One region of the Actinoallomurus sp. NBC_01490 genome, then DNA from elsewhere that is predicted to be linked to it. Evidence: riboswitches for the same ligand, from Rfam matches in the RefSeq annotation. Region 1 holds a riboswitch; each other region holds the start of a gene.
What was found. A riboswitch is a leader RNA that binds a small molecule or an ion and turns the genes downstream of it on or off. The one in region 1 is predicted to bind cyclic di-AMP.
Positions count from the first base shown of each region.

Region 2: another riboswitch for cyclic di-AMP. It lies ahead of OG417_RS19545 (C40 family peptidase); the one in region 1 lies ahead of OG417_RS51350 (C40 family peptidase).
Region 3: another riboswitch for cyclic di-AMP. It lies ahead of OG417_RS37925 (CHAP domain-containing protein); the one in region 1 lies ahead of OG417_RS51350 (C40 family peptidase).
Region 4: another riboswitch for cyclic di-AMP. It lies ahead of OG417_RS36630 (CHAP domain-containing protein); the one in region 1 lies ahead of OG417_RS51350 (C40 family peptidase).

Region 1 covers NZ_CP109433.1:11,122,098-11,126,270, forward strand. Annotated here, with positions in the region: gene OG417_RS51335 (DUF305 domain-containing protein) at 1-45, shown strand, start outside; gene OG417_RS51340 (BlaI/MecI/CopY family transcriptional regulator) at 216-602, shown strand; gene OG417_RS51345 (M56 family metallopeptidase) at 599-1,525, shown strand; cyclic di-AMP (ydaO/yuaA leader) riboswitch at 1,689-1,827, shown strand; gene OG417_RS51350 (C40 family peptidase) at 1,881-2,828, shown strand; gene OG417_RS51355 (hypothetical protein) at 2,866-4,011, opposite strand; gene OG417_RS51360 (CHAP domain-containing protein) at 4,019-4,173, opposite strand, start outside.
Region 2 covers NZ_CP109433.1:4,072,369-4,076,541, forward strand. Annotated here, with positions in the region: gene OG417_RS19530 (DEDD exonuclease domain-containing protein) at 1-399, opposite strand, end outside; gene OG417_RS19535 (NYN domain-containing protein) at 602-1,942, shown strand; gene OG417_RS19540 (hypothetical protein) at 1,980-2,195, shown strand; cyclic di-AMP (ydaO/yuaA leader) riboswitch at 2,380-2,507, shown strand; gene OG417_RS19545 (C40 family peptidase) at 2,520-3,539, shown strand; gene OG417_RS19550 (C40 family peptidase) at 3,574-4,173, shown strand, end outside.
Region 3 covers NZ_CP109433.1:8,218,822-8,222,994, forward strand. Annotated here, with positions in the region: gene OG417_RS37915 (phosphoadenylyl-sulfate reductase) at 1-657, shown strand, start outside; gene OG417_RS37920 (sirohydrochlorin chelatase) at 639-1,403, shown strand; cyclic di-AMP (ydaO/yuaA leader) riboswitch at 1,958-2,101, shown strand; gene OG417_RS37925 (CHAP domain-containing protein) at 2,113-2,871, shown strand; gene OG417_RS37930 (hypothetical protein) at 2,961-3,575, shown strand; gene OG417_RS37935 (TetR/AcrR family transcriptional regulator) at 3,688-4,173, shown strand, end outside.
Region 4 covers NZ_CP109433.1:7,951,217-7,955,389, reverse strand. Annotated here, with positions in the region: gene OG417_RS36635 (SDR family NAD(P)-dependent oxidoreductase) at 1-722, opposite strand, end outside; gene OG417_RS36630 (CHAP domain-containing protein) at 1,063-2,025, opposite strand; cyclic di-AMP (ydaO/yuaA leader) riboswitch at 2,024-2,172, opposite strand; gene OG417_RS36625 (NADP-dependent oxidoreductase) at 2,680-3,609, opposite strand; gene OG417_RS36620 (TRAFAC clade GTPase domain-containing protein) at 3,654-4,173, opposite strand, start outside.

The DNA.
Region 1 (4,173 bases):
TCGCAGTCCGCCGAGATCACAACGATGCGGAGGCTGCTGGACTGACCCCGGACGGATCGCGCGGGAGATGCGCGCTGAGAAGGGGAGCGCCTTTCCGCCGGGCGACAACCGGCGGTGTGGCACGTATCAGGCGCTCTCCTCCTCGGCGTCCTAGTCTTCGTAGGAAGGAGTGGAGAATGGACCGCGGCGAGGCGAACTGATGGCGGAGGTGGCTGATGCCGATCGCAGGGCCTCTCGAACGCGCGATCATGGAGGCGTTGTGGGACTCGGACCGGCCGCTTCTCATCCGTGAGTTGCTGGTGCCCGTCAACGCGGGCTCGCCGAAGCCGTCGGCTTACACGACGGTGCAGACCGTGGCCGACCGGCTCGTGCAGAAAGGGCTGCTGACGCGCGCGCTGGACCGGAACGCCTGGCGGTACGCGCCGACGCGCAGCCGCGAGGAACATGTCGCGGGCGTGATGGCCGAGGCGCTGGCCGGTGCACCGGACCGCGGGCCGGTCCTGGCGCGGTTCGTGGAGACGATCGACCCTCAGGACGCACACCGGCTCTTGATCGAGTTGGCGCAGCGGTCGGCTCCGTCCGGCGAGGGCCGGCGTTCGTGATCGTGCTCGGAGGGCTCGGCCTGATCGTCCTGGCGCTGGGCATCGGCGCCGGACCGCTGCTGAGTGAAAGCGCCTGGAGCCATCGGCTGCCCAAGGCCGCCGTCTTCGCGTGGGCGGGAGTGCTGGCCGGCGCCATCGCCGCCGCCGTGGGCATGGTCGCGGTCGTCTCGACGGGACACCACGGGCTGGGACATCAAGTCGCGGAGTGGCTGGTGAACTGCTGGCACCACCATGAGGGCAATGGCGCCAGGTGGTACGTGCTCAACGCGTTGCTGCTCGGCGCGACGCTCGCCGCGGTGTACGTGTCGGCGCGCCGCTACCGGCATACGCTCCTGCAGCGGCGGCGGCATCACGAGGCTCTTCAGTTCATCGTCCGCACATCGAGTGAACTGGACGATGTCTGCGTACTCGACCACCCCGTCCCGGTCGCCTACTGCGTCCCCGCGCGGACCCGGCTGATCGTGGTGAGCAGTGGCGCGCTCGACCGGCTGGAAGACGGCGAGCTCCAGGCGGTACTCGCGCACGAACGAGCGCACCTGCGCCACCGTCATCACGTCATCCTCACGGTGGTCGACTCGCTGGCCGCCGCGCTCGCCTGGCTGCCGACTTTCCGCGCCGCGCGCCGTGACCTGCCGCTGCTGCTGGAGATGACCGCGGACGAGATCGCCGCCCGCCGCTGGGGTCGCGCGACGGTGGCGGCGGCCCTACGGAAGCTCGCCATCTCACCGAGCCCGGCCGGAGGTCTGGCCGCCGGCGGTTCTGATCATTCGCAGTTGGACAAGCGGCTCGCCAGACTCGAAACCCCGCCCCCCGCCGACGACGCACAGGTTCGGCGCCTGACGAGGATCACCGCGATGACCTCCATCGCGGTCCCGCTCCTCATCTCCGCCGCCTGGATCTCCGCGACTCCCCTGTTGTGCTGAAGCTCCGCACCCACAAGGCCTCCTACAGTTATTAGGAACCAGCCTGTCCGACCTGCCACTGTCTGCGGTGGATGGCGCCCAAAAACGCGAGACGAGTGGCATGCGACATGACGATCTCCTACACTCCGTCAGAGAGTCGGTTGTCCCTTGCTTCACACGAAGCTCAGCCGACCCGCCGAATCCCCTGCGCGGGGAACCGGGAACCCGAGTTCCTGGGGTGAATCCGCAGCGCGCCGCGCCGCGGTAGGGCGACTCCGGCCCGAACCCGACAGCTAACCCGGTAGGCGTCAAGGAGAGGAGATCCCCCGTGGCGACCTCGTGCTCGCGATATCGGCGATCCGGCCGCATCGCAGGCTTGGCGGCCCTCGCGGTCACCGCCACTCTGCTCGCGCCCGTGCCCAGTGCCGACGCCGCGCCCAAGCCCTCGGTCGCCGCGACGAAGAAGAAGCTGGCGAAGCTCAACAGTCAGGTCGACAAGCTCGTCGACAAGTACAACAAGGCCAAAACCCAGCTCGACGCGGCCAAGAAGGAACTGAAGGCTCTGAACGGCCAGGTCACCGCCGAGGAACGCACGTACAAGAGCATGCACACGCGGGTGGCGCAGATCGCGGCGGCGGCCTACAAGAACGGGACTCTGGACTACACCACGTCCCTGCTGGCCGCGCAGGATCCGAACGCCGCGCTGAGCCAGATGTCGGCGTTCACCCAGCTGTCCAGCAGCCGAAGCCAGGAGCTCAAGGCGTTCGTCAACTCGGCCCAGCGCCTCCGCCGCGAGCAGGCCATGGCGCAGTACGCCCTCCAGGTCGTCAAGAAGCACACCGAGAGCGTGAAGAAGCAGAAGACGACCGTTGAGAAGGCGATCAACCAGCAGAAGGAGCTCCTACGCGAAGCCGGAGTGCTGGGTGGCCCTGGAGGTCCGATCGGCGGAACCTACACCGGTCCCGCCTCGGGCCCGCCGCGTAAGGCCCTCGAATACGCCTATGCCCAGCTCGGCAAGCCCTACATCTACGGCGGCACCGGCCCGAAGGGCTATGACTGCTCCGGCCTGACCATGATGTCCTGGCGCGCCGCCGGCGTCAGCCTCCCCCGCGTCGTCCCCGACCAGTACGCCGCCACCCGCCACGTCGCCAAATCGGACCTGCAGCCCGGCGACCTGGTCTACTTCGACAACCTCGGCCACGAGGGCATGTACGTCGGCGGTGGCAGGTTCATCCACGCCCCCCACACCGGCAGCGTCGTGAAGTTCGACAGCATGTCCAACCCCTGGTACGTCTCGCACTACGTGGGCGCCAGCCGGCCCTGACAGATCTCGCACAGACGGCCCGGCGAGCCGGCTCGTCTCATCCGACCGCAGCGACGGCGGGTACGAACACCGACACGACGATCCGGCCGCCTCGGCCATGCCCCTCGCCGAGCGCGTCGAAGGTGAAGTGCTCCATCGGCAGCAGGTGAGTGCCGCCGATCGTGACGGGCCTGCGCACCTCGTACACCGCCGGCCAGGGACACCGGTAGAAGCATCCGAGCCGCTCGCCGGCCCGGTCGGTGGCGAAGACGATCGCGCCCGTCCGGAGCGCCGCGTCGATCTGCGCCTGGACCCGGACGGTCGCCCCCGGCCACGGGTCCGCGGCCCACATCTTCTCGACCGCCGCGCGCGCCGATGGACGTGAGCGCCACAGTGTGCGCCGACCCGGATCGGTGAGAGACCAGATGTCGATCCTCGACGGGCCGCGGGCGACGAGCGAGACCACGGTGGTGGGGTCTCGGGCGTCGAGCAGGGCGGGCATCGCGGCGACCTGGCCGAAGAGGAACAGCATCCGGAGCGCGTACCGCAGATAGGCGGCGGTCATCGCCGACCATGACGGTTCATCGAGGTCCGGCTGCTCCGTGTACTCGATCGCCGCGGCGGCGTTGTCGAGTAGCCAGTGAAGCCAGAACAGATCCTCCTCATCCCTGACCGGCGCCCGGACATGGTCCGCCAGGGTGGAGCCGCCCCGTGCGTGAACCGCCCGGAGGGCCGCCGCCATCGCGGTCGACAGTGGATAAGGACCGTACGTCCGGTTCGGCCACCCCGGTGGCTCGGCCGGAAGGTGCACCTGCTCCTCGATCCGGTACGAGGCGTCGGCCGCGGCGGGGCCGGCCTGAGACATCCAGCGGCTCGCCGGACCCAGGAACGCCAGTATCCGAGCCGACGCCTCGGGGCGTACGGCGCCGAGAGTGCGAACCCGCACCGCATCGAGCAAGTGCTCCCCGACCATCTGCAGGACGTAGGCGTTCCAGACCGCCAGCAGCCGCCCCGCGAAGTCAGGCGGGAACCGACGCGGTGCCGTACGCCCACGGAGAAGTTCACGGCGCAGGCGCTCCGCGTCATCCAGCTCCCGGCGGACGAGCCGCCCCGCGGACCGGTACTCCTCGAAGGTCCGCAGGGGCAACCCGCCCTCCAGGGGCCGGACCGCGCGGATCGGCGCGGCGGACGGTTTCCTGCCCACCCGGCTCCTACATACCGGCCATCGCGGACGCGCGCTCCGACGGGCGAGCGCTCGCCATCACCGAGTGCATCGAGTCCCAGAACGCCAGTTCCTCATCCTCCTCCAGGGCGGAGATCCTCCCCCAGAACTCGCGATCTTCCGCTTGGGCCGCCGCCTCGGCCG
Region 2 (4,173 bases), 4.7 Mb from region 1:
GACGGCCGGCGCGGGCCAGGGGCGCTCCTGCGCGGCGCACGCCGCCTTGAGGAAGCCGATGTCGAACGGCGCGTTGTGCGCCACCAGCACGGCCCCGCGCGCGAACTCCAGGAACGCCGGCAGCACCTGTTCGATGCGTGGAGCCGCGACGACCATCTGCTGGGTGATGCCGGTCAGCACGGTGATGAACGGGGGGATCGCCATGCCCGGGTCGACGAGCGTGCCGAACTCGCCCAGGACCTCGCCGCCGCGCACCTTGACCGCGCCGATCTCGGTGATGGCGTCGTCGCGTGCCGAGCCGCCGGTGGTCTCCAGGTCGACGACCACGAAGGTCACTCCGATGAGGGGGGTGCCGAGATCGTCGAGGGTGCCCTGCACGGCAGGGCCTTCGGGGGCCATGGCAGGCACCGTACGGCCGGGTACCGACAAGCCGGCCCGCGCGGGGCCTCCGGAAGGGATTCGGCGGCCGTCGCCGGCGACGAGGACCGGGGCATTCGTCGGAGGATCGCCTACTCCGGGGTGTCCTGCCGTCTACGCTGGGCAGCGACGGCGGTACGGGCGCCCCGGCGGTATGTTCGCCGGGCGCACGACCCGACCACTCGTGAGGAGAAAGATCATCGACACCGGCCCGGGTGAGCATCTCGACCAGCCGTTGCCAGAGGCGGTGCGGCAACGTGTGGTCGAGTTCGCCGCGCACACCGTCGGCGTGCTGCCGGGCGACCAGGTCCCGGCGCCGCTGCGGCGCGTCGCGCGGTTCGAGCCGCGCCGCCGGGCCCGGCTGGCGGCCACGCCGATCGCGGCCCAGCTGGCGAAGGACGACGTGTTCCGCGAGCGCGTCGCCGAGTCCGTCCGCGAGGACCACGCCGAGCTGGCCACGGCGCTGGAGTCGGGCACGGTCCCGGCCGCGGCCGACCCGGTGACCGTCGCCGCCCTGGCGTACCTCATGCGGCCGCCGGGCTGGACCGAGCGGGTCGAGACGGCGCGGCGCGACCTCGAACGCTCGGCCCTCGCGGCCGACGAGGCCGCGACGATCCGCAAGGTGGCCGAGCTTCACGAACAGATCGCCGCGGCCAAGGCGACACGCTCGGAGGAGATCGAAAAGCTCCGCGCCGAACTGCGCGCCTCACGGGCGGAGAACGCCGAGCTGCGCAAGAAGCTGCACGAGAGCCGCACGCGCGCCAAGCGCGAGCACGCGCGGGCGGAGGAGCTGGACCGCCAGGCGGGGGAGGAGCGCGCCGCCGCGTCGGCGGCGGCGGCCGCGGCCGAGGCGGAGCTGCGCCGGCTGCGCGCCCGGCTGTCGCAGGCCGAGTCGGCCGCCGAGAGCGCCCGCCGCGCCGCCCGCGAGGGACGCAACCTCGACGACACCCGGCTGCGGGTGCTGCTCGACGCGCTGACCGACGCCGCGCGCGGCCTGCGCGAGGAGATCGGGCTGCCGACCGGCATCACCCGGCCGGCCGACAACGTCGGCGCTGTGACGCCCCAGCGGCCCGGTCACCGCACGCTGCCGGGCCGGGCGCTGGCCGACAGCGACCCGGCGCTGCTCGACCAGCTCCTCACGCTGCCGCAGGTGCACCTCATCATCGACGGATACAACGTCACCAAGACCGGGTACGGCGACCTTCCCCTGTCGGACCAGCGGTCCCGCCTCGTGTCGGGCGTCGGCGTCCTGCACGCCCAGACCAAGGCCGAGGTGACCGTCGTGTTCGACGGAGCCGAGCTGGACGCCCCGGTCGCGGTGCAGGCGCCGCGCGGGGTGCGCGTGCTGTTCAGCGCGCCCGGCCAGACCGCCGACGACCTCATCGGCCAGCTCGTACGCGCGGAGCCGAGCGGGCGGGCGGTGGTGGTCATCTCCTCCGACCAGGAGGTGTGCGACGCCGCCCGGCGCGCCGACGCGCGGCCCGCTCCGGCGTCACTGCTGCTGAGGCGCCTCAGCCGCACGTGAGGCGTTTCTGTCGGTGCCTCGTCCTACCGTCTGTGTCATGACGCCGACACGAGGAGGCACGATGCTCATCGACTGCGAAAAGTGTGAGCTACGCAACGTCGGGTGCGCGGACTGCGTGGTCTCGTTCATGCTGGGCGATCCGGTCGAAGCCGTGGAGATCAGCGACGGTGAGCGCCGTGCGCTGGACGTTCTCGCGGAGGGCGGCATGCTTCCCCCGCTCCGCCTGACGATCTCCGACGGGCGCGCCTCGTAATCACTTGTGCGCACGCTGCTGCCAGATTGACGGAAATTGCGAGTATTCCCGTAGAAGCGGTTGTTACCAGGGTGATACTTGACTAGTCTCACGCGCTGAGTCAGTCGCTCGTTCGTCGCCCCCCAGGCGACGGCGACAGGCTCCCGCCGAGTCGACACGGCATTCCCGGGGACCTTCCGTCGAGGGTCACCCATCGCCGTACCGAGCCGGGGAACCAGGTTCCAGGGGTGAATCGGAGCGTTCGCGTTCCGTAGGGCGACTTCCACGCCCGAATCCGTCAGCTAACCCGGTAGGCGGTCCTTGGGAGAGGGGCGTGCCGCGATCGTGGCAACAGAGCGCAGTTCCGGCGGTGCCACCGTCGGCTGGCTGCCGGGAGGCAGAGTCGGGGCACGTGCCCTGGCGACCCTGTGCGTAGCGGCGTCGGCGGCGCTGGTGCTGCCGTCCGTGCCTGCCGAAGCAGCGCCGAAGCCGACGCTGAAAGAGAGCCAGGCCAAGCTCAAGAAGCTGAATTCCCAGGTAGACCACCAGGACAACGTCTACAACAAGGCCAAAGAAGAGCGCCAGGCCGCCAAGAAAAAGTACGACGCTCTGCGAAAGTCGGTCGCCGAGGACCAAAAGACCTACGAGCACCTTCGTGAGCGGGTCGCCCAACTCGCCGCCGCCGCGTACAAGAGCGGCGACTCCGGCGACCTGCCGACCCTCGTGTCGGCGAACAACCCCGAAGACGTGCTCGACCAGATCTCGGTGTTCACCCAGGTAGCGCACAACCGCTCCACCGAGGTCACCCAGTTCCTCAACGCCGCGCAGCTGCTGCAGCGCCAGAAGGCGCAGGCGCAGCAGGCCGCCGCCGACCTCAACGCGAAGCTCAAGTCCGAAAAGGCGCAGCTCGACAAGCTGAAGAAGCAGGCCGCGCAGCAGCAGTCCCTGGTCAACAGGCTCGGCGGCGGCGCTTCCGGCGGCAGCCATGGCGGCACCTACAACGGGCCGGCGTCCGGCCCCGCCCGCCTCGCCCTGGAGTACGCCTACGCCCACAAGGGCGATCCGTACAAGTACGGCGGCGCCGGACCGAACAGCTTCGACTGCTCCGGGCTGGTGATGATGGCCTGGCGTCACGCCGGCGTCAGCCTGCCCCGCGTCGTGCCGGACCAGTACAACGCCACCCGCCGCGTGGCCCGCTCGGACCTCCAGCCCGGCGACCTGGTCTTCTTCGACAACCTGGGCCACGTCGGCCTGTACGTCGGCAACAACCAGTTCATCCACGCACCGCACACGGGCACGGTCGTCCAAATCGAGAGCCTGAGCGGCTACTACAGCTCGAACTACTACGGCGCGGGCCGTCCGTAGGGAGCTGACAACAGTGGAGATGAAGCGTTCAACCATGTCCAAAACCAGTCGTTGGATCGTCGGTACCGCCGGAGCGGCCATCGTCGCCGGGCTCGTCCTGCCCGCCGCCCCCGCGGAGGCCAAGCCGACCCCCTCGCTGAGCGCCGCCAAGCAGCAGCTCGCCAAGCTCAACGACCAGGTCGACCAGCTGGCCAACCAGTACAACAAGGCCAAGGAGGACTGGAAGGCCGCGCAGAGCCACCTCAAGGCGCTCAAGTCCTCCGTCACGGTCGAGCAGGCGACGTTCAACCAGCTGCACACCCGGGTCGCCCAGCTCGCTGCGGCGGAGTACAAGGAGGGCGGCGCGGCGGGTGACATCCCCCAGTTCCTGTCGGCCAACGACCCCGAGGCCGTGCTCGACCAGATGTCGGCCTTCACCAAGGTCTCCAGCAACCGCGCGGCGGAGCTGAACCAGTTCCTGGCGTCCGCGCAGCGGCTGGAGCGGCAGAAGGCGCTGGCGGAGCAGGCGGCCGAGCAGCTCAAGCAGCAGAAGGACCAGGTCGACAAGCAGCGCGCGGCGGCCAACGCGGCGATCAGGAAGCAGCTTCGCCTGATCGACAGGCTGGGCGCCAACATCGACCCGGGCTCGTCCAAG
Region 3 (4,173 bases), 2.9 Mb from region 1:
TCGGCCGCCGACGCCCTCGAAGAGGCCCCGGCCGAGGAGATCGTCCGCTGGGCGATCGCGACGTTCGGCGACCGGATCTGCGTGACGTCCTCGATGAAGGACGCCGTGCTGGTGGATATCGCCGCCAAGATCCGGCCGGGCATCGACGTGCTCTTCGTCGACACGGGCTACCACTTCGCCGAGACGATCGGCACCCGTGACGCCGTCGAGGCGGTCTACCCGGTCAACGTGGTGAACGTCACATCCTCGCGTACGGTCGCCGAGCAGGAACGCGACCTGGGTCCCCGGCTCTACGGCCGGAATCCGGACCTGTGCTGCCACCTGCGCAAGGTCGAGCCGCTGAACCGCGCCCTGGAGCCGTACCTCGCGTGGATCACCGGGATCCGCCGCGAGGAGACCGCGCACCGCCGCGGGGCCAGGGTCGTGGAGTGGAACGCCTCGCGCGGGAAGGTCAAGGTCAACCCGCTCGCCCGGTGGACGCACGAGCAGCTCGGCGCGTACATCGAGGAGAACGGCATCCTCGTCAACCCGCTGCAGTACGACGGCTACCCCTCCATCGGCTGCGAGCCGTGCACCCAGCGGGTCGCGCCCGGCGACGATCCGCGCAGCGGCCGGTGGGCCGGCACCGGTAAGTCCGAATGCGGCATCAACCTCTGATCACCTGCGCGCCCCCGCCGCCTCTGGTGGCGGTGGCGCACGGCAGCCGGGACCCGCGTGCGGCGGCGACGGTCGAGGACCTGCTCGACCTCGTACGCCGCCGGTCCGGGCTGCGGGTGATGACGTCCTACCTCGACCACGCGCCGCCGACGCCCGGCCAGGCGCTGGGGGCGCTCGCCGGCGACGGCGCCGGCGAGGCCGCCGTCCTCCCCCTCCTGCTGACCGCCGCGTACCACAGCAAGACCGACATCCCCGGCGCGCTGACCGAGGTGCGCCGGGACCACCCGCGGATGCGCCTGTGGTACGGCGCGACGCTCGGGCCGCACCCGCTGATGATCTCCGCCCTGGAGCGGAGGCTGGCCGAGGCCGGTGTGACGCCCGATCCGGACACGGCCCTCGTGCTGGCCGCCGCGGGGTCGAGCGACCCGTCGGCCAACGCGACGATCGGCCGGATGGCCCGCGGCTGGCGCGGATGGCGGCGTGTCGTCCCCGCCTACGCCTCCGCCGCGCGCCCCACGCCGGCCGAGGCCGTACGCGGGCTGCTGGACGCCGGGGCTCCGCGGGTCGCGGTCGCCTCCTACTTCCTCGCCCCCGGCTACTTCGCCGACAAGGTCCGCGACGAGTCGCTCGCGGCCGGGGCGACGGCGGTCTCGGCGGCGCTCGGCGCCGCGCCCGAGCTCGTAGAGATCATCAAGCAGCGCTACACCGAGATCATCACGCTCGGTGATCAAGCAGCTGTCGGCTGAAAACCCTTATTTCACCGGGGTTTCGGGCTTGACAGACCAGCCCATGTGATCTTCTCGCAGGTCAGAGCCGGGGGATGTCCATATTTACCCTTTACGGCCCGAAATATGTTTGCTATGTTCGGTTGACCGACGACGCCCCCCATGCGCCGTCCGTAACATCTCCGCCGGCCAGGGCCTGCCCACCAGCACCACCGCGTGCGGCACGCGACGACGCGTGAGAGGGGCCCCCCTTCCGGGCCGCGACGGTTCATAACCAAGAGCGCCGCTCCGCGCATCCCTTGCGATCCCCCCTCATGGATCCACCTCCGATGCCGGTTCGGCAACGCGCCGCATCCGCCGCGAAGCGACGGAGCCGGACCCCGTGTCTCTGACAGGGCGTGTGGCACGCCTCCAGTGTGCCCGCAGGGCGACTTCCCGCCCGAGCCCGTGGGGTGATCGGCAGGCGCCGGGAAGTCAGGAGTGCACCGGACGAATGGACGACAAGATCCCCTAGACCTGAGAGAAGTGGCCGTACACACGGCCCGCCATCCCCCTGTTCTTCGAGCCGTCCCCTCAGACGGCTCCCGCTGAATCCGCACTTCGCGGAACCGGGGACCCACCGCACCACTGGGGTGAATCGGCGCATCCCCTTTGCGCCGTAGGGCAGCTTCCACGCCCGAACCCGTCAGCTAACCCGGTAAGCGGCATGGAAGCAAAGGAGTGCTCGAACGTGTCAGGTCGACACAAGAAGTCATGCCGTCTGCTGCGTAACACCAGACTCGGCGGTTCCCTCGCCGCCGTCACCGCCGTCGGCGCGACCGCGATCAGCCTGATCGCGGCGGCCCCGGCCGGATCCTCCCAGAAGGTCGACGCGGTCTCGGCCGGAGCAGTGGCGACCGTGCCCCACGACGCCGCGTCCCCCAAGAAGCCGGACACGCTGGCCCTGGCCGACAAGAAGGCCGGCAACGTCAACACCGAGAAGCGCCAGGTGCTGCCCAGCGCGAGCGACGCGCTGAAACTCGCCGAGTCCCAGGTGGGCGTCACCGAGGACTCCTCCGGTGGCGGCACCAAGTTCCAGCAGTGGTTCGTCTCCTCTCCGTGGGCCGAGCGCGGCGTCCAGCGCGACGGCGGCAAGGTCTCCGACTACGCCAACGCGAACTGGTGCGACATGTTCGTGTCCTGGATCGGCGCCAAGCTGGGCGTGAAGGGAATGGGCGCGGACGCCTTCACCCGTACCCACGCCCAGTGGTTCAAGGACCAGGGCCGCTGGGGTGAGGACGCGACGCCCGGCGCCGTGGTCTTCTTCTCCTGGAGCGGGAGCAAGTCGATCGACGACATCGACCACGTCGGCATGGTCATCAAGGACAACCACGACGGCACCATCCAGACCATCGAGGGCAACACCGACAACGCCGTAAAGATCCGCACGCGCGACAAGTCGTCGGTCGTCGGCTACGGCTACCCCGAGTACGGCTCCAGCGACGCCTGAGCCCTCTCCCCGCCCCGGCCGCGCGCCGGCCGGGGCGGCCCGCCCTGCACGTCGTCTCCGACTCCCCTGTGCTGAGAGGCCATCCCCCCATGTTCGAATTCGCCAAGCATTCCCTGGATCGATTCTCCACCAAGACGATCGCCTCGGTGGCGACCGGCGTCGTCGTGGCCGGCGCCGGCCTGTCCGTCGCGCTCACCCACTCCGCCGACTCGTCCCCGGCCGCCCGTACGAGCAGCGTGCAGGTGACGCAGGAGGACTCGGGCCTGCTGGGTCCCGGCTCGGAGGGCCACGCGGTCAAGCTGCCCCGGCAGGCCCCCACTGAGAAGGCCGACAAGAAGGCCGCCATGCCGGGCGGCGTCTCCACCGGCACGTCGTTCTGGGACGCGGAGACCGCGTCGGGCAAGCCGATGTCGTTCCACACGATCGCCAGCCCGTACTGGCCGCTCGGCACCAAGGTGAAGATCACCGTCGGCAAGAAGAGCGCCGTCGGCGTGGTCGAGGACTTCGGCCCGGCCGAATGGGCGGTCGCCCAGCACAACCCGCCGGCCATCATCGACCTGTCCGAGGAGATGATGCAGTACTTCACCGGCACCCGGTCCAACTCGATCCCGATCAAGTTCCAGGTGCTGCAGCTGGGCGACGGCCCCGTCTACCGCCACTCGGGCACCGGTTACGACATGGCGACCGGAGTCTCCGAGAAGTAGCCCTTTCCCGCCCCCATCCCCCCTGGGGGCGTTCGGGGCCCCTCCTGCCCGAGGGGCCCCGAACCTATTTCCACGGTTGCGTCGAAGAAGTGAACTGCGGTTCAATTCTTGTGTGCCGTACCGCCGCACGCCCCGCGTCGAGGCGCGCCTGAGCGCCTCGCGGGAGCGCATCCTGTCCGCCGCGCTCGCGATCGTCGCCGAGCACGGCTACGCGGGATGCTCGGTGGCCGCCGTGGCGCGCCGGGCGGGTGTCGCCACCGGCAGCGTCTACCGCCACTTCCCGGCAAAGGCCGACCTGGTCGCGGAGGTGTTCCGCACGGCGTCCCGGCGCGAGGTGGACGCCGTCGCGCGAGCGGCGACCCTGGAGGGCACCGCCGCCGAGGCGGTCGCCGCGGTGATCGAGACCTTCGCGGGCCGCGCGCTGCGGGCCCCGCGGATGGCCTACGCGCTGCTCGCCGAGCCGGCCGACCCGGCCGTCGACGCCGAGCGGCTGGTGTTCCGGCGCGCGTACGCGGACGCGATCGCGACGCTCATCACCCGGGGCATCGCCGCGGGCGAGCTGCCCGACCAGGACGTCCAGATCAGCGCCGCGGCGCTC
Region 4 (4,173 bases), 3.2 Mb from region 1:
ACCGAACCGGTCAGGTAGCCGGCCTCGGGGCGCGCGACGTTCACGATCCACCAGGCGATCTCCTCGGGCCGTGCGGGGCGCCCGAGCGGGACGCGGGCGAGCATCTCGTCGCGGCTCGCGGCGATCTCCTCAGGGGTGAACCCGGCGTGCGTCAGCACGGGTGTCTGCGTGATCCCAGGAGCGACCGAGACGACCCGGATGTTCCGAGGAGACAGCTCGACGGCCCAGGTGTGGGTCAGGAAGTCCAGGGCCACTTTCGTGGACCCGTAGACGGAGTTGCCCGGGAAGGCGCGCCCTGGGCCGTTGGCGGTGATGTTGACGATCGTGCCGCCTCCGTCCTCCAGCCGGGGCAGGGCGGCCTGAGTGAGCATCAGCGGGCCGATGAGGTTCGTGTCGAGCTGCTGCCGCGCGACGTCCCGGTCGATCGTGCCGAGCGGCGCCGGCCGGGTGATGGCGGCGTTGTTCACCAGGACGTCAAGCCGCCCGAACGCCTCGACCGCAGCGGTCACGATCCGGGCGGGCGCCTCGGGTGCCGCGACGTCGGCGGCGAACGTACGGATGCCGGGTCGTCCTTCGGCGGTCCGGTCGAGGTTCTCCGCGTTTCGGCCCACGACGAGCACCTGGGCACCCTCACGTGCGAACTGATGCGCCGTTGCCCGGCCGATCCCGGTGCCGCCACCGGTCACGATCACGCTCTGACCGTGGAGTGACGTCTTCGTCATATCCTGCCCGTCCTTGTCGTCTCTGGGTCCGCTCGGCCGTGCCGGGCGGTGTCGCGACGACGCTAAACGTTGACCCCGGCGTCAGGGTCAAGCGCGCGAGGGAGAACAGGCGGAGACGGGGAGGCCGCCGGCGCAGGCCGACCGAGCGCGAGATCGCGCTCCAGGGGCAGGGTCGGCCTGCAACGGGTCCACGTGCCGAGCCGACCGTTGAGATCGGACGTCCGGCTCGGTGCGGGACCGGGGAAAGCGGCAGTGCCGGGGCTCGGAGAAGAGGGCCCGGGCGATGACCGAGGGCCCTCCCACGGGCGGGGAGGGCCGGCTCGGGCTTCAGAGCCCGCTCTCAGACGTTGAGCGACTCTTCGGAGCTGGGCTGGGAGACCGCGGCGTGGAGGGTGTTCCAGAACGCCAGCTCGACGTCCTCCTCCAGCTCGGTGATCTTGCCCCAGAACTCCTTGTCCTCGGCCAGCGCGGCGGCCTCCGCGGACAGGACGGGCATGACCGCCGTACCGGCGTCCGCGGCGTCCAGGTCGGCCACGCTCATGTCGGCGGGCATCTCGACCGGCGTGCGGTGGTGCTTGCCGCGCTTGCGGACGCGGACGTTCGGGGTCGGCACCGGCACGCGGACCTTCGCCTTGCTCAGCGCCAGCGTCACCGTGCCGAACACCACGACGGCCAGCAGCCCGGTGAGGGCGGCCTGCTGGTCGGGCAGCGGCGGCGCGGAGTCGTGCTGGGCCGTCGTCTGCGTCTCGTGCATGGGGGTGGCCGGCTGCTGACCGATCTCCTTGGCGGCCGGCGGCGGCGCCGAGTGCTTAGGGACGTACTTCTGCTCGGCCGGGGCCGCCTTGACCTTCACCTTCGACGGGTAGCCGTACCCGACGACCTGGCTGACGTCGCGGGTGGCGCGGCCGAGTTGGTCGTTGTGGTTGGCCTCGATGGTGTGCAGCGTGTGGCCGTGGACCGACTCGACGATGCCCACGTGCTCGATGTCGCCGATGCTCTTCCCGCCGTTCCACGAGAAGAAGACGATGGCGCCCGGCTCGGGGTGGTGACCCCACGCGTGGTGCTTCTTGAACCACTTCGCGTGGTCCGGCGTGGAGGCGAACTCGCCGGTCCAGTCCTTGACTCCGGCCTTGTCCGCCGCCCAGGCGAGGAACATGTCACACCAGGCCGCGTCCTTGAAGACGGGGTCCTTGCCGACGTGCTTGCCGTACCAGTCGCCGTACTTGGTGTACCCGCTGGCCTTCTCGTGATAGCCGAGCTGGCCCTTGGCGACCTGCAGCAGTTTGTGACCTATCGGATCCATGTCTCCCCTAACGCCGCCTACCGGGTTAGCTGACGGGTTCGGGCCAGGAGGAGCCCTACCGTGCGAGACGGATTCACCCCAAGGGACTACGTGGGTCCCCGGCTCCTGCTGCACTGGGGGTGCAGCCGGATTCGGCGGTCGGTCTGTCACCTCCCGGGTGGAGGTAAGTCACAGCCCGATTACGGCGCAATGTATCTGAAGTGTCGCGACAACGGCAACGCGTTCGGAGCGGAAAGTATGGAGCGAACTACTTACCCACTGTAACCAAGTCCTGGGGTTGATCGTCGCGCAACGGCGGAATTGTGGCTCTCATCTGCGGGAATGGAAGAGTAGCCAATCGCGGCGCCAATGAGGCCCGGCGCGCAGCGTAGTGACCGAACCCACGCCAGGGTGGTGCTCGCTGGACCGAGTCGACCGGCTTTGTCGGGAGATGCGGCAGTTCATCCCGGCGGGCCGCAGGCGCCCGGATGAAGCGCGACAGAACGCCACAAGATGCGACGAATCGGATGTGTTGCGTCGTTGTGAAAAAACTTCCAACAGAGGAAGCAGAAAGTCAGCAATCGCCATACCCGGCTGTGGGCGAGCGGCGGGGAAGCGCCCGGCTCCGGCCCGCCAGGAGAGGACCGGAGCCGGACGCGAAACGCCGCCGGCACCTCAGTCCACGGTCAGCACGATCTTGCCGCGCGTGTGTCCCTCCGCGCTCAGGCGCTGGGCCTCCGCGGCCTCCGCGAGCGGGAACGTCTTCGCCACCGGGACCGTCAGGCGGCCGTCGTCGACGAGCCGCGCCAGCGCCGCCAGATCCGTCGGGTCCGGGCGGACGAATACGTATCGCCCGCCGCGTTCGGTCACCGACGGGTCCACGATCGACGCCCACCGGCCCTTGCCGGTCAGCAGCTTCGGCGTCACCTCGAGGGCCTCGCCGCCCACCAGGTCGAGCGCCGCCGAGACGCCGCCCGGGGCGAGCCGGCGCACCTCATCGGCGAGCCCCGGCCCGTACGCCACCGGCTCGGCGCCGAGCGACCGCAGATGGTCGTGGTTGCGCGGGCCGGCCGTGCCGATGACCCGGGCGCCCCGCGCCAGCGCGATCTGCACGGCGAACGACCCGACACCGCCGCTCGCCGCGTGGATGAGCACCGTGTCGTCCTCGTTCACCCCCAGCGCCTTGACGAGCGCCTGGTACGCCGTCAGGCCCGCGAGCGGCAGGCCGCCCGCCTCGGCCCACGACAGCCGCGCCGGCTTGCGGCCGAGCGTGCGCACCGGTGCGGACACCAGCTCGGCGTACGTGCCGCGGCCCACGTGGTCCTCGCGCACGTAGCCGATGACCTCGTCGCCCGGTGAGAACTCGCTGACGGCCGGCCCGACGCGTTCGACCACGCCCGCCAGGTCCCAGCCCGGGACGACCGGGAAGTCCGTCGGGAAGAGTCCGTCGAGGCGGCCCTCGCGGATCTTCCAGTCCACCGGGTTCACCCCCGCCGCCTTGACGCGTACGAGGACGAAGTCGGGCCCGACCTTCGGCTCCGGCGCGTCCTCGGCGAGCTTGAGCACGTCGGGACCGCCGTATTGGTTCATCACGATGGCTTTCACACCGTCACCGTTACCCCACGACGCGGGAATTCACCACCGGCGGCTCAGCGAAACCGCGTGTACACGGACAGGCCGAGAACGATCATGATCAGCGGCCCCAGCACGGTCAGCGCGGCGAACAGCGCGCTGCGCCCCGCCTGGTGCCCGTACGGCACCAGCGAGGGCGGGCGGCCCGCCACCGGCCAGGGCTCGCGCAGCTCGTCCGCTGCCGGCCGGTCGTCGAACCCCGGGTCGACCCGGCCGCCCAGCGGCAGCCCGGCCGCCCAGCCGAACAGCTCGGCCAGCGCGGTGGGCGGGATGTCCAGGCCGGACGCGAAGTAGCGGACCTCCGCGGCGGTGCGCTCGAGCGTACGGATCGTGTTGCCGAGGCCGAGCCCCTCCAGCCAGCCGCGCGTGTCGCCGCCGAGACTCGCGCCGACCGCCGTGCGGCGCAGCACGTCGGCCTTGGTGACCACCACCGCGATGCGCCGCTGCCGGCCCTGGTCGGCGCGCGACCGCAGCTCGGCCAGCAGCCGCTGCAGGGTGTCGGAGGGGTCCTCGTCGGAGGTCGCGGTCGTCTGCTCC